2 regions of the Microbacterium sp. bgisy189 genome follow, and region 2 is predicted to be linked to the other one. Evidence: predicted binding sites of a transcription regulator. Region 2 holds the regulator's gene; the other holds the start of a gene.
What was found. Region 2 encodes HrcA, which represses chaperone genes, less so after heat shock. Its sites were predicted from a motif close to TTNGCACTCGNNNNNNNCGAGTGCNAA; they were not measured.

Region 1: groES (co-chaperone GroES) is a predicted target of HrcA. The motif match lies at 5,096-5,122, and genes of this name have one in related genera.

The regions. Positions count from the first base shown of each region.
Region 1 covers NZ_JBYIPT010000002.1:231,548-238,625, forward strand. Annotated here, with positions in the region: gene AC3ENX_RS04080 (ABC transporter ATP-binding protein) at 1-709, shown strand, start outside; gene AC3ENX_RS04085 (hypothetical protein) at 971-1,924, shown strand; gene AC3ENX_RS04090 (ABC transporter substrate-binding protein) at 2,111-3,463, opposite strand; gene rarD (EamA family transporter RarD) at 3,609-4,538, opposite strand; gene groES (co-chaperone GroES) at 4,695-4,991, opposite strand; gene AC3ENX_RS04105 (class I SAM-dependent methyltransferase) at 5,153-6,340, shown strand; gene AC3ENX_RS04110 (hypothetical protein) at 6,362-6,808, opposite strand; gene tsaD (tRNA (adenosine(37)-N6)-threonylcarbamoyltransferase complex transferase subunit TsaD) at 6,805-7,078, opposite strand, start outside.
Region 2 covers NZ_JBYIPT010000004.1:206,112-213,189, reverse strand. Annotated here, with positions in the region: gene lepA (translation elongation factor 4) at 1-637, shown strand, start outside; gene AC3ENX_RS08040 (DUF1990 domain-containing protein) at 659-1,309, shown strand; gene hemW (radical SAM family heme chaperone HemW) at 1,309-2,526, shown strand; gene AC3ENX_RS08030 (hypothetical protein) at 2,531-2,983, opposite strand; gene AC3ENX_RS08025 (TetR/AcrR family transcriptional regulator) at 3,041-3,715, opposite strand; gene hrcA (heat-inducible transcriptional repressor HrcA) at 3,842-4,876, shown strand; gene dnaJ (molecular chaperone DnaJ) at 4,916-6,025, shown strand; gene AC3ENX_RS08010 (16S rRNA (uracil(1498)-N(3))-methyltransferase) at 6,029-6,766, shown strand; gene AC3ENX_RS08005 (HIT domain-containing protein) at 6,806-7,078, shown strand, end outside.

The DNA of each region.
Region 1 (7,078 bases), on a different contig from region 2:
CGTCGAACTGAACAATGTCGTCGCCGGCTACCTGCCCGGCGTCAACATCCTCAACGGCGCGAACCTCACCGCCGCCAAGGGCGAGCTGATCGGCATCATCGGTCCGAACGGCGCCGGCAAGTCGACCATGCTCAAGGCGATCTTCGGCCAGGTGAAGGTGCGCGAGGGCAGCGTCACGCTCAACGGCGAGAACATCACGGGCCTGAAGGCCAACAAGCTCGTCGCCAAGGGCGTCGGGTTCGTGCCGCAGACCAACAACGTCTTCCCGAGCCTGACGATCGCCGAGAACCTGCAGATGGGCGCCTACCAGCGCCCGAAGGCGTACGAGGAGCGCGTCGACTTCATCACGTCGATCTTCCCCGACCTCGCCAAGCGCCTGCAGCAGCGGGCAGGGTCACTGTCCGGCGGTGAGCGGCAGATGGTCGCCATGGGCCGCGCGCTGATGATGGATCCGCACGTGCTGCTGCTCGACGAGCCGTCGGCCGGCCTCTCCCCGTCGCGGCAGGACGAAGCGTTCCTGCGGGTCTCGGAGATCAACAAGGCGGGCGTGACGACCATCATGGTCGAGCAGAACGCACGCCGCTGCCTGCAGATCTGCGACCGCGGCTACGTGCTCGATCAGGGCCGCGACGCCTACACGGGCACCGGTCGCGAACTGCTGAACGACCCGAACGTGATCGGCTTGTACCTGGGAACGCTCGGCACCTGACCCGCCGCGCTTCCCCGAAGGCCCCCGCGACTGCGCGGGGGCCTTCGGCGTTCGCGCCGCGGCATCCACTTCGCCGGGCGCGGCTGGTTGACTGTGACGCGTTCGCCTGGCGCGTGTGGCGGTGTGTCTGCATGGATGCCCCCACAAGCGCCAGGCGAACGCTCACGCGTCGCCTTCTCCCCAACCTCGGCAGACCACGCACCGTCCACAGATGGCGTCGAGCGCGCCTGCGGGCGGAGATCGCGGGAGCATGGTGGAGGGATGCCTGCACGTCCCAGCGAGCTTCCGGAACACCTTGGCGAGAGCTTCTCGTGCCGCGAGGCGCTCGACCTGGGCGTCACCCGCGACCGACTGCGGGCCCGCGACCTCGCCGCGCCCTTCCGCGGAACACGCCTCGCACGGCCCATCGCCGACCCGGTTGGCAGCCGCGCACATGTGATCCGGCTCGCGAAGGCGTATGCCGCAGTCATGCCGTCCGAGGCCGTCTTCTGCGGTCGCACCGCCGCGGTGCTGATGGGCGGGCCGATTCGGCATGGCACCGCACTCGAGGTGGGCGTGTTCGCACCGCATCGCGCGCCGCGCGCGGCCGGCGTCGCCGGGCACCAGATGGTCCCCAGCCTGATCAGCGCAGGGTCGTTCATGGGCTTGCCGTGCGCGAGCCCGGCGTCGACCTGGGCCATGCTCGCCGAGTCGCTCTCCACCGACGACCTCGTCCGGCTGGGTGATCATCTCGTCGTCATCCCGCGCGACGAGCGGGCCCGACTGCGTCCGGAACGCCGGTTGGCGACACCCGACCAGCTGCGAGCCGCCGCGCTCGCGCCGCGACGGCGGTCGCGCGGGCGACTGCTCGATGCGTTGGAGCTCATCCGCGTCGGGGCGATGTCGCCGCTGGAGACCGACTTCCGACTGCTCACGACACGAGCTGGTTTGCCGCACCCGACCCTGCAACTCGAAGTCCGCGCGGTGAACGGGCGACTCATCGGTGTCGCGGATGCCGCATACGAGCGCTATGGCGTGCTCGTCGAGGTCGAGGGCGATCACCATCGAACCGACCGCCGGCAGTGGGCCCGCGACATCGAGAAGCACGCCGCCTACGTCGCGCTCGGGTGGGAGGTCATCCGACTGACATCCGCGCACATCCGTGCGCGCGTACCGGCCGCCCCGGCGCTTGTGCGCGCCGTCCTCACGCGCCGCGGCTGGGCGCCCCTGACCTGAACACCCGGCATCCAGGCACTTCGCCTGGCGCGTGTTGCGTGTTTCGCGCGTCGATGCCACAACGAGCGCCAGGTGAACGCAGTCGAAGGGGCAACGAGCGACTCGTGAAGCCCGAGCGTGCGACGCAGGGACGCACGCGAAGGGGCCCCGGTCCGAAGACCGGGGCCCCTCACGAGCGGATGCGGGTCAGCCCGCGTTCAGCCAGCTGTAGTTGTTGTCGTCACCGTACTGGAAGACACCGATGGTGGCCTCCGTCGGGTCGCCCACGTCGTTGAACGTGATCGGGCCAGAGACGCCGTCGTAGTCGGCGACCTCACCGGCGATGATCAGGTCGGCGCACTCGGCGTACGTCGTGCACTTGGTGCCGCCGTCACCACCGGAGACCGACTTGAGGTTCGCGGCGACATCGGGGCCTGCGGTCGAGCCTGCCTGCAGCGCGGCGAGCGCGAGCAGGATGACCGAGTCGTAGGACTCCGGACCGTAGGTGAACTCCTTCAGCTCCGGGTCGCCCTGCTCGGCGACGAACGCCTGCAGGTCGGTGCGGAAGGCCTCGGTCTGGGCCGGGTCGACAGACGGGTAGGTGCCCTTGGCGCCCGCCAGCGTTCCCGCCTCGAACTCGTCGCCGAAGTTGGCGAGGTTGCCGTCGACGAAGTACAGCTTGCTGGCGTCGTAGCTGGCGACCAGCTCGGGAACCATCGTCTTGACCTCTTCGAACGTGATCAGCGCGATGGCGTCGGGGCTTGCGGCCAGGACGTCCTCGATCTGCGACGAGAAGTTCGTGTCACCCGTGTTGTACATCGAGGCCGCGACGACCTCACCACCGGCTGCCTCGAAGGCCGCCTTGGTGAAGCACGCGAGGCCGGTGCCGTACGAGTCGTTCAGGATGATCATGCCCAGCGTCTCAGCACCGTCACCGGCGATGAGGTTGCCGAGGACCTCGCCCTGCAGGACGTCGGACGGAGCCGTGCGCCAGTAGAGGCCCTTGTCCTCGTAGCCCGTGAAGGCGGCAGAGGTGTTCGCCGGCGAGAACTGGATGGCGTTGGCCGCGATCACCTGGTCGATGAACTGCAGCGAGGTTCCCGAAGACGCGGCGCCGATGATGGCGGTCGCTCCGTCACCCAGCAGACGCGGGATCTCGGTCTCATACGCCTTGTTGTCGGTGTCACCGGAGTCGCCCTGGAGGAGGTCGATCTGCACGCCCTTGTCGGCGGCGTTGACCTCGGCGGCGGCGAACTCGGTGCCGGCGATCTCGGGCGGGCCGAGGAAGGCCAGGTTGCCGGTCACTGGCAGGGCAGTGCCGATCTTGTAGGTGAGGTCGGTGCCGGGGCCCTCGGAGGTCGAGGTGTACTCCGGCACGTACTCGGCGGGCGCGGCCGCGTCGCAGTCGACCGGGAAGTCGAACGACGAGGCGTCCGGCTCGTCGGTCGGGTCGCCGGTCGTGGTGCCACCACTACACCCGGCGAGGACGAGGGCGCTGGCGCCGATCAGGGCGATGCCGCCCAGGACCTTCGCAGCGCGTGAACGTGTCAGAACGCTCATTGTGCTCCTTGCTGTCGGTGACGCGGCATTGCTCGGGCGCCGCGCCGATTGCGTCCAACCTACTTGCGCACAGGCGCCGCCAATGTTGCGATGTGTTAACGGTCTGTAACGCGACCGAATCGTTACCTCGCGAGGCGCGTTCGGTTCAGACGACGGGGCCGACCGGCGCCGTGCGGTTGCGGCGCGCGGCCCGCAGCGAGTCGATCGTGAGCACGACGAGCGCGACCCAGACGAGCCCGAATCCGATCCATCGCTCCAGCGGCATGGGCTCACCGAGGATCCACGCGCCGGTGACGAACTGCATGATCGGGGCGATGAACTGCAGGATGCCGATGAGCGTGAGCGGCGCGCGGCGGGTGCCGGCGGCGAAGAACAGCAGCGGCACGGCGGTGATGGCCCCGGCCAGCAGCAGGAGCGTCGCGTGCCCGGGACCCGCCTGCCCCATCGTGATGCCTGTGGTCGCCGCGACGACAGCCAACTGCACCCCGGCGATCGGCGCGAGCCAGAGCGACTCGAGCGTCAGCCCGCTGATGGCGTCGACCGACGGGCCGATCTGCTTCTTGACGAGTCCATAGATGCCGAAGCTGGCGGCCAGGGTGAGCGCGATCCACGGCACGTTGCCGTACCCGATGATGATGACGAGCACCGCGAGCGCGGCGATGCCGATCGCGACCCACTGGGTCACCCGCATCCGCTCGCGCAGCACGAGCACGCCCAACAGCACGGTGACGATCGGATTGATGAAGTAGCCGAGGCTCGTTTCGATGACGTGGCCGGTGAGGGTTCCGATGAGGAACACCTGCCAGTTGACGTAGATGAGGCCGCCCGCGGCGAGCGTCCACAGCACGAGCCGTCGGTTGCGCAGGATGGCGATGAGCATCGGCCAGGACCGGGTGACGGTCAGCAGCAGTGCGCAGAAGACGAGCGAGAGCAGCACCCGCCACGCCACGACCTCCCACGGACCGGTGGGGTCGAGCGTCAGGAAGTACAGCGGCATGAAGCCCCACAGCACGTACGCCGTGAACGCGAACGCGCCGCCGAGCGCCTGCTCGCGTGCGGGATCTGCCGGTGTCATGAGTCTCAGCCTAGGACGGTCGTGACATCGAGGTGACCGTCGCAGCGTCGGCATCCGGTCGAACGCCGCCGGAATCCTGCCAGGCGAACGCGGCTGCCGGAACGACGAAGGACCCGGATGCCGTGGCATCCGGGTCCTTCGGGAGCGTCAGTCGTCTCAGCGGACGACGACGGCCAGCACGTCGCGAGCCGACAGGACGAGGAACTCGTCACCGCCGAACTTCACCTCGGTGCCGCCGTACTTGCTGTAGATCACGCGGTCGCCGACGGCGACGTCGAGCGGAACGCGGTTGCCGTTGTCGTCGATGCGACCGGGGCCGACCGCGACGACCTCGCCCTCCTGGGGCTTCTCCTTCGCGGTGTCGGGGATGACCAGGCCACTCGCGGTGGTCTGCTCGGCCTCGACCTGCTTGATGACGATGCGGTCCTCGAGCGGCTTGATGGAAACCGACACGGTCTACCTCTTTCTTGCAGTTGCTCTGCCTGTTGGCGTGTGGAGTCTTCGAGAGACTGTCAGCACTCTCACCCCGAGAGTGCTAACGCAAGTCTAGAGCGCCGCTGGCACTCGTGCAACGCGAGTGCCAGACGATGTCACGTGCGCCGTAGGCTGGCCGGATGGACTCCCGCGAGCTCGCCGCCCTGCTCACAGCCGAGGGGCTGCGCCTGGTCGACGAGGTGGGCCCCGTCGAACAGACCGCCGACGTCGCCGCCATCGTGAGCCGGCTGCGACGCGACGGCCACTCCCCCGACCTCGTGTCCGCCGTCGTGACGCAAGCACGCCTGCGGACGCGCGCGGCATCGAAGTTCGGTCCGTTCGCGGCGCGGATGCTGTTCACCCGCGCGGGACTGGAGCAGGCGACGCGACTCGAGGTCGCCGCGCGCCACGCGGTGCGGTTCCGGGATGCCGGCATGCGGAAGGTCGCAGATCTCGGCTGCGGCATCGGCGGCGACGCGATGGGACTCGCGGGCCTCGGGCTCGATGTGCTCGCGGTCGACGCTGACGAGGTGACCGCTGCCCTCGCGGCATACAACCTGGCGCCGTTCGGCGAGAGCGTCACCGTGCAGCATGGCACCGCGCAGGACACGGATCTCGCCGGTGTCGACGCGGTGTGGCTCGACCCGGCGCGCCGCGCCGCCGGGCACGGCGAGACCCGGCGCCTCGCCGCCGACGAGTGGTCGCCGCCACTGGAGTGGGTCTTCGACCTCGCAGCGCGAGTACCCGCAGGCATCAAGCTCGGGCCCGCGTTCGACCGCGACCGCATTCCGCCCCGCACCGAGGCGCAGTGGATCAGCGTCGACGGATCGACGATCGAACTCGTGGTGTGGTCGGGCGTGCTCGCGCGGCCCGACGTCGCCCGGTCAGCCCTCGTGATCCGAGGCGGCACGGCGCACGAGGTGACGGCATCCGCCGACGCAGAGGATGTTCCGGTGCGCGCACTCGGCGCCTTCGTGCACGAGCCGGACGGAGCTGTCATCCGGGCGAGGCTCATCGGCGACGTCGCGCGGACGCTCGAGGCCGGGATGATCGCGGGCGGCACGGCCTACCTCACATCGGATGCCGCACTGACCAGCCCCTTGGTGCAGACGTTCCGCGTGCGCGAGGTGATGCCGCTGAAGCTGCCGACCATCAACGGCGCACTCGCCTCGCACGACGTCGGCACGATCGAGATCAAGAAGCGCGGCGTCGACGTCGACCCGGCGACGTTCCGCCGCAAGCTGCGACTGCGCGGTACGGACGAGGCCACCCTCATCCTCACGCGCGACGGTGCAAGGCGGGTCGCCATCCTCGCCGATCGGGTCTGACGACTCAGGCGCCTCGATGACTCAGGAGAACAGGTCGCCCTGCGACGCCGCCCACCAGAGCCATCCGGCGCTGTAGAGCAGTGAGAGCAGGCTCAGGCACATCGCCCAGATCGCGACGCCGCGCGACTCCCAGGGGCGGCGCAGTGCGACGACCGACAGGACGACGCCGAGCAGACCGATCAAGAAGCCCCAGCCGACGATGAACGACACGGCGAGCCCGAGAATCGCGAACATGAGCGCCCAGCCCGCCGATCGCGGCAGCGGTGCGGCCGGCTGAGGGGCCCACTGCACCTCGGCGTGCTGCGGCACGACGATGTCGGTCGGCGCCGTGAACTCGCGTGAGAAGCCGCCGCGGTGCGCGCCCGGCAGCGCGGTGTCGCCGGGCGCCGCGTCAGCGGGTGCCGCCTCAGCGGGCGGTGCGATCGGGTCGGCGGGTGCGATCTCCTCTGCCGGACGCGGGTCGGTCATGCCGTCACCGCCACCTGGATCTCGGTGACCGGCAGCGTCGAATCAGCCCCGAACGCCAGCGTGGATGCCTGCCGACCGCTCATGATGAGCTCGGATGCCAGGGCTGCGATCATCGCTCCATTGTCGGTGCACAGCGACAGCGGGGGGATGCGCACCTCCACGCCGACCGCCGCTGCACGCTCGAGCGCGACATCGCGCAGTCGCTTGTTCGCGATGACCCCACCACCCAGGAGCAGTCGCGGCACGTCGTGGCGGGCGCACGCGTCGAGC
Region 2 (7,078 bases):
GTACCCCGACGGCCGCGTCGCCGAGGTCTCGGAGCCGGTCGTGAAGGTCGGCATCCTGCTGCCCAAGGATTACGTCGGCACCGTCATGGAACTGTGCCAGTCGCGCCGCGGCACCCTGCTCGGCATGGACTACCTCAGTGAGGATCGAGTCGAGCTGCGATACAACATGCCGCTCGGTGAGATCGTGTTCGACTTCTTCGACCAGCTCAAGTCGAAGACGCAGGGCTACGCGAGCCTCGACTACGAACCCGCCGGGTCCCAGACCGCCGACCTGGTGAAGGTCGACATCCTGCTGCAGGGCGACAAGGTCGACGCGTTCAGCTCGATCGTGCACCGCGAGAAGGCCTACAGCTACGGCACGATGATGACCGAGCGGCTGCGCAAGCTCATCCCTCGGCAGCAGTTCGAAGTGCCGATCCAGGCCGCGATCGGCGCCCGCATCATCGCGCGCGAAAACATCCGCGCGATCCGCAAGGACGTGCTCGCCAAGTGCTACGGCGGCGACATCACCCGAAAGCGCAAGCTGCTCGAGAAGCAGAAGGAGGGCAAGAAGCGCATGAAGATGGTCGGGCGCGTCGAAGTCCCTCAAGAGGCGTTCATCGCCGCGCTCTCCGGTGACGTCGAGAGCAAGAAGTAGCCCCGAACTAGGCTGGAGACCATGCGCCGCGGAAGCTTCCAAAACGGAACGGTCGACTACGCCGCTGTCGGCGCCACCCAGGCTGCCGACCTCATGGGCTATCCGCCCGAGAGGAGCACGCCCGCCGAACAGTCCTGGCGGATCGGCAGCGGCGAGGAGCGGTTCACGACGTCGGCCGACGCACTGTTGTCGTGGTCGGCGCTGCGCGGAGCGGGCCTCGACGTCAGCGACGTGCGCCCTGCCGCAGGTCCGATGTATTCGGGTGTGAGCTTCGACGAAGAGGGGGCGCCCGTCGCGCCCAGTCGCCTCGAAGCCGATCAGCGGTTCGACGCCGACGGCACCCCGTACGTGAGCGCCGGCACGACGATCCACGTGCACGGTCGCGTCAAGGGCTTGAAAGCCGACGGCGAACTCCGCGTCATCTACTCGATCGAGGAGCCTCGACGGGTCGGCTTCGCACTCGGCACCGTGTCGGGCTCCGTCGTCAGCGGTGAGGAGTCGTTCGTCGTCGACTGGCGAGACAACGACGAGGTCTGGTTCACGGTGCGCGCGTTCGATCGCGCCACCGGCATCGTCTACCGGCTGCTCCCCGGGCTCGTCAAGCGTCGCCGCCGCGAGCTGTTCCAGGGGTATTTGCGGGCGATCTCGCCGCTGTACCAGACCCCCGCCTGATGGGCTCGGCGCTCCCGCTCGGCGACCCCGTTCCGACCGATGGCGCACTGCCGGCCGACCTCCGAGTCGACCCCGGCGTCGACTTCGGCGTGTACGTCCACGTGCCGTTCTGTCGCGTGCGGTGCGGGTACTGCGACTTCAACACCTACACCGCCACCGAGTTGCGCGGGGCGCGGCAGGACGCGTACGCCGACGAAGTGCTGCGCGAGATCGCGGTGGCCCAGCGGGTGCTGTCCGAGGCCGGCGCGGTGCGCGCGGCATCCACGGTCTTCTTCGGCGGCGGCACCCCGACGCTGCTGCCGCCCGGTGACCTCGCCCGCATGCTCGCGGGTATCCGCGACGCGTTCGGCGTGCAGCCGGACGCCGAGGTGACCGTCGAGGCGAATCCCGACACCGTGACGGCCGAGGTGGCGCTCGAACTCGCCGCCGCCGGCGTGACGCGGATGTCGATCGGCATGCAGTCCGCCGTCCCGCACGTGCTCGCAACCCTTGATCGCACGCACGACCCGGCCGGCGTGCGGACCGCCGTCGAGGCGGCCCGTGCGGCGGGGCTCGGCGTGAGCGTCGACCTGATCTACGGCGCTCCGGGAGAGGGGCTGGACGACTGGCGGCTGTCTCTCGAAACGGCGATCGATCTCGCGCCCGACCACGTGTCCGCGTACGCCCTGATCATCGAGGACGGCACCGCGCTGGAACGGCGCATCCGGCGCGACGAGCTCGCTGCACCCGATGACGATCTGCAGGCCGACATGTACGAGCTCGCCGACGATCTGCTCACCGCAGCCGGTCTGCACTGGTACGAGGTGTCGAACTGGGCGCGGGGCGAGGAGCATCGGTCGCGGCACAATCTCGCCTACTGGCGCGGCACCGATTGGTGGGGGTTCGGCCCGGGAGCACACAGTCACGTCGCCGGGTTGCGCTGGTGGAACGTGAAGCACCCGGCCGCGTACGCCCAGCGCCTGGCGGCGGCGCAGTCACCCGCGGCGGCGCGGGAGCGGCCGGACGAGGCGGCACGGCGCCTCGAGCGCGTGCTGCTGCGCTCGCGCATCGCCGAGGGGCTGCCCGTGTCCGAACTCACCGGCGCCGGGCGGCACGCGGTGGCCGAACTCATCGCGGACGGACTGATCGAAGGCGCATCGGCGCTGCGCGGCCGCGTCATCCTGACACGCCGCGGCCGCCTGCTGGCAGACGCCGTCGTCCGCGCGCTCACCGGTTGAGCGGTCAGCGCGGCCGCGGGCTTTCCAAACCGGGGCGGCCGAGCGCGAGCAGGTAGCACGCTTCGATTGCGGACCCCACACCAGGCCCCACGCCGGTCGCGACGCCCACCGGGCCATCTTCGATCGGCACCCTCGCCGTCGGTGAGCCAGCGCGATCGACTGCGAGTTCAAGGATCCACCCGCTGAGCCCGCCGGGACGCAACTCGGGCGGATGGACCACAACGCGGTGCCAGGTGTCCGGCGTTGCAGAGCCCGCGATCATCTCCCCGCGCCGCTCCAGGCGCCGGCGGGGCAGCCCGCGAGATCCCGTCGTTACGAGCGTGAGAAAGCCGGTGGCGTACCCGGCGGCGAGATCACGCTGATTGCTGACCAGCGAGTACGGCACGACGACGATCTCCCCCGGAAATCGCTCCGCGAACGCCAGGGTCTGGTCCAAAGCGGCCTGAAGCGATTCCATTTACCCTACCGTTCCATTGCAGTGACACTGCAATTGAACGGTAGGGGTGGCTCCGTGTCAAGCGTCGGCGGCGGCTTGCGCGGCTCTCGTCATCGACGTCACGACCCACTGCTGGTACACGGCGCGCCGCCACCCCATCGTCCTCGTGATGAGCAACCGGGACTCGGCCGCGGTGAGCACCGTCGTGGTGTCGATCAGCCACGGGAGATCGACGCTTGCAGGAAGGAGCCCATCGGTTCGCATCGTCGTCCAGAACAGCGCCAGGTAGTCGCGGGTGGCCGCGCGCCACCGTCCTGCCGAGTCCTGCACGCTCGGCTCGGATCCCTCCACCTCGCCGTTTACCGCCATCAGCGGGCCGAGGCGTTCATGCATTGCAGACACGCCGTCGGCGAACGCGGCGATGCGTGCCGATGTGGTCGCTGCGGTCAGTGCGTCCACACTCCACTCACGCTGCGGCATCGGCGTCGCGTCAACATCGCCGACGATCCCGACTTCGATCACTCGCTGGAAGAGGACCACTTTGCTCGCGAATCGGACATAGACGGTACGCTCGCTGACGCCCGCCGCCTCGGCGACCGCTGCGATGCTCGTGGCGGCGTAGCCCTCTCGGAGAAACAACTCCGTTGCGGCCGCAACGATGCGCTCCTCGGTGCGGCGGCGCCGTGTCGCGGCAGCTTGTTCACGCGCCGTCGGCGGTGTGAGGTCGTCGGATCGGGGCGAGTTCGGGCGCATGGGTGCCCACGCTACCCGCGCGCGGCACCGTCGATGCGGAGGTGGTTCATGCACGCGGTGTACCGGGCGTTGCGCGCCGCGATAGAATTGGCACTCAGGGATCGGGAGTGCCAACGAGGAGGGGTCATGGTCTCGGAACGCGGACTACAGGTCCTCCGCGCCATCGTGCAGGACTACGTCGACACACACGAGCCCGTCGGCAGCAAGGCGATCGTCGACCGGCACCACTTCGGTGTGTCCGCAGCGACCATCCGCAACGACATGGCCCTCCTCGAAGACGAAGAGCTCATCACCGCGCCGCACACGTCGTCAGGCCGGGTTCCCACCGACAAGGGGTATCGCGTCTTCGTCGACCACCTCGCCGAACTGCGGCCGCTCACCTCCGCGCAGCGGACGGCGATCACCTCGTTCCTGCAGGGTCCCGCCGACCTCGACGATGTGCTGGTGCGCACCGTGCGCGCCCTGACGCGCCTCACCGGTCAGGTCGCGCTCGTGCAGTATCCGTCCTTCGAGCGGGCCAACGTCTCGCACGTGGAGGTCGTGCCGTTGGGGGCGGGGCGTCACGTCGTGATCGTCGTGACCGACAACGGCCGCGTCTCGCAGCGGGTCGCCGCACTCAGCGTCGATCTCGACGACGACGAACTGCGCATCGTCAAGGGTCGCATCGCCGACCTCGTCACCGGCAAGCGGATCCGTGACGGGTTGCAGGCGGTCACCCAGTTCGCCGACACCCCGACCACCGGCGCGGCCGATCAAGCTGCGCACGCCGTGGCATCGATCGTGGCCGAAGAGCTGGAGGAGTTCCGGCAGGACCGCCTCGTGCTGGCAGGTTCGGCGACCCTGGCACGCAGCGAGTCCGACTTCCGCGGCAGCATCTCGCCGCTGCTCGAGGCGATCGAGGAGCAGGTCACGCTCGTGCGACTCATGAGCGAGATGGTCGCTGACGAGCAGGGGCTCGCGGCGAGCATCGGTCGTGAGAACGAGGCGTTCGGTCTCGATGAAGCGTCGGTGGTCGCCAGCGACTACGACGCCTCCGTCTCACGCGCCCGGGTGGGCCTCCTCGGCCCGACCCGCATGGACTATCCCACCAACCTCGCGGCGGTCCGCGCCGTCGCGCACTATCTCAGCCGGCTGCTCGAAGAAGACGAGCGCGCCCGCTGACCCGAGCAGACCGCGCCCGAATGGGCAGGAAAGGCGACTGTGGCTGACCACTACGAGGTCCTCGGCGTGTCGAAGGACGCGTCACCCGAAGAGATCAAGAAGGCGTACCGCCGGCTTGCCCGTGAGCTGCACCCGGACGTGAATCCGGGCGAGGACGCATCAGAGCGCTTCAAGCTCGTGACGCACGCGTACGACGTGCTCAGCGACCCCGAACAGCGCCAGCGCTACGACATGGGGGATGCCGGCGGCTTCGGCGGCGCCGGCGGCTTCGGCGGGTTCGGCGACATCTTCGAGACATTCTTCGGCGCCGCCGGCGGCGGGCGCGCGGGCCGTCCTCGGGACCGTCGCGAACGCGGCCAGGACGCCCTCGTGCGGGTGACGCTCAGCCTCGGCGACGTCGTCTTCGGCACGCACCGCGACATCGAGGTCGACACCGCAGTGCTGTGCGAGTCGTGTCAGGGGTCGTGCTGCCAACCCGGCACCCAGCCCGCGACGTGCGACATCTGCCACGGCTCCGGTCAGGTCCAGCGCACCGTGCGGAGTCTGCTCGGAAACGTCGTCACCTCTGCGCCGTGCACGACATGCCAGGGCTACGGCACGACGATTCCGTATCCGTGCGCAACGTGTCAGGGACAGGGTCGCGTGCGCGCCCGTCGCACGGTGTCGCTCGACATCCCCGCCGGCGTCGAGTCCGGCCTGCGGCTGCAGCTGCCGGGATCGGGCGAAGTCGGTCCGGCGGGCGGCCCGAACGGCGACCTCTACCTCGAGGTGACCGTCGAACCGCACGACACCTTCAGCCGTGAGAACGACGACCTGCTGGCGACGCTCGAAGTGTCGATGCCCGACGCGATCCTCGGCACGACCACAACGATCGAGTCCCTCGATGGTCCGGTCGAACTCGAGGTGCGGGCAGGTGTGCAGTCCGGCGACGTCCTCACGATCAAGGGCCGGGGCATCACGCCGCTTCGCGGCACGCAGCGCGGCGACCTGCGTGTCGGCGTCCATGTGATCACCCCGACGCGCCTCGATCACAAGGAGCGCGCGCTGATCGAAGACTTCGCCAAGCGGACGAAGGCGCCGTCGCCGCGCCTGGCCGAGTTCCACCAGGGCCTGTTCGCGAAGCTGCGCGACCGCTTCCGGAGCAGCTGACCCGTGCCGCTGCACTTCGTCGTCGAACACGCGCTCACCCAGGCGCCCGGTGAGACGGTCGAGCTCACCGGGACGGAGGCGCACCACGCCGCGGTCGTGCGGCGGGTCCGGACGGGTGAGACCGTCACGGTGGGAGATGGCGCCGGTGCGTGGTTGACCGCGACCGTCGAGTCCGCCGAGCCCACGTCGGTCCTGGTGCGGGTCACCGATCGGATGGATGTCGCCCCCGCGACGCCCCGGCTCGTGCTTGTGCAGGCGCTCGCCAAGGGTGACCGCGACGAGCTCGCCGTGCAGGCGGCGACCGAACTCGGGGTCGACGAGGTCGTGCCATGGCAGGCCGCGCGGAGCGTCTCACGGTGGGAGGGTGCCAAGACGGCCAAAGGGGTCGCGCGCTGGTCGGCGATCGTCCGCGAGGCCGGCAAGCAGGCCCACCGCGCCTGGCTTCCCGCCGTGACCGCGCCGGTCACGACGAAGCAGCTCGCGGCGCGCGCGGGCGCACGCATCCTGGTGCTCGAACCGACTGCCACCACCGCGCTGAGCTCGCTCGATCTCGACCAGAGCGGCGATCACCGCGACATCGTGCTGGTCGTCGGCCCGGAAGGCGGGATCGCTGCGGAAGAGCTGACCGCGCTGTCGGCGGCAGGCGCCGAACGCGTGCGCCTCGGCGACACCGTGCTGCGCACGTCCACGGCGGGTCCCGCCGCCCTCGCGCTGCTCAACGCACGCCTCGGCCGTTGGTGACCCGAGACCACGCCTGACCCGAAAGCTAGACTGGAGCGCATGAGCGAGCCGTCGATCTTCACCCGCATCCTGCGCGGCGAGATCTCATCCGAGATCATCGCCGAGACTGAGAACGTGTTCGCGATCCGTGACATCGCACCCCAGGCGCCGGTGCACCTGCTGGTGATCCCGAAGACCGAGGAGTACCGCAATGTCGTCGAGCTCGCAGCCGGCGACCCGGCGTTGCTCACCGAGATGATCGGGCTCGCGAATACGCTCGCCGCCGAGCACGCGGACGGCGATTTCCGACTGATTTTCAACACCGGCGAAGCC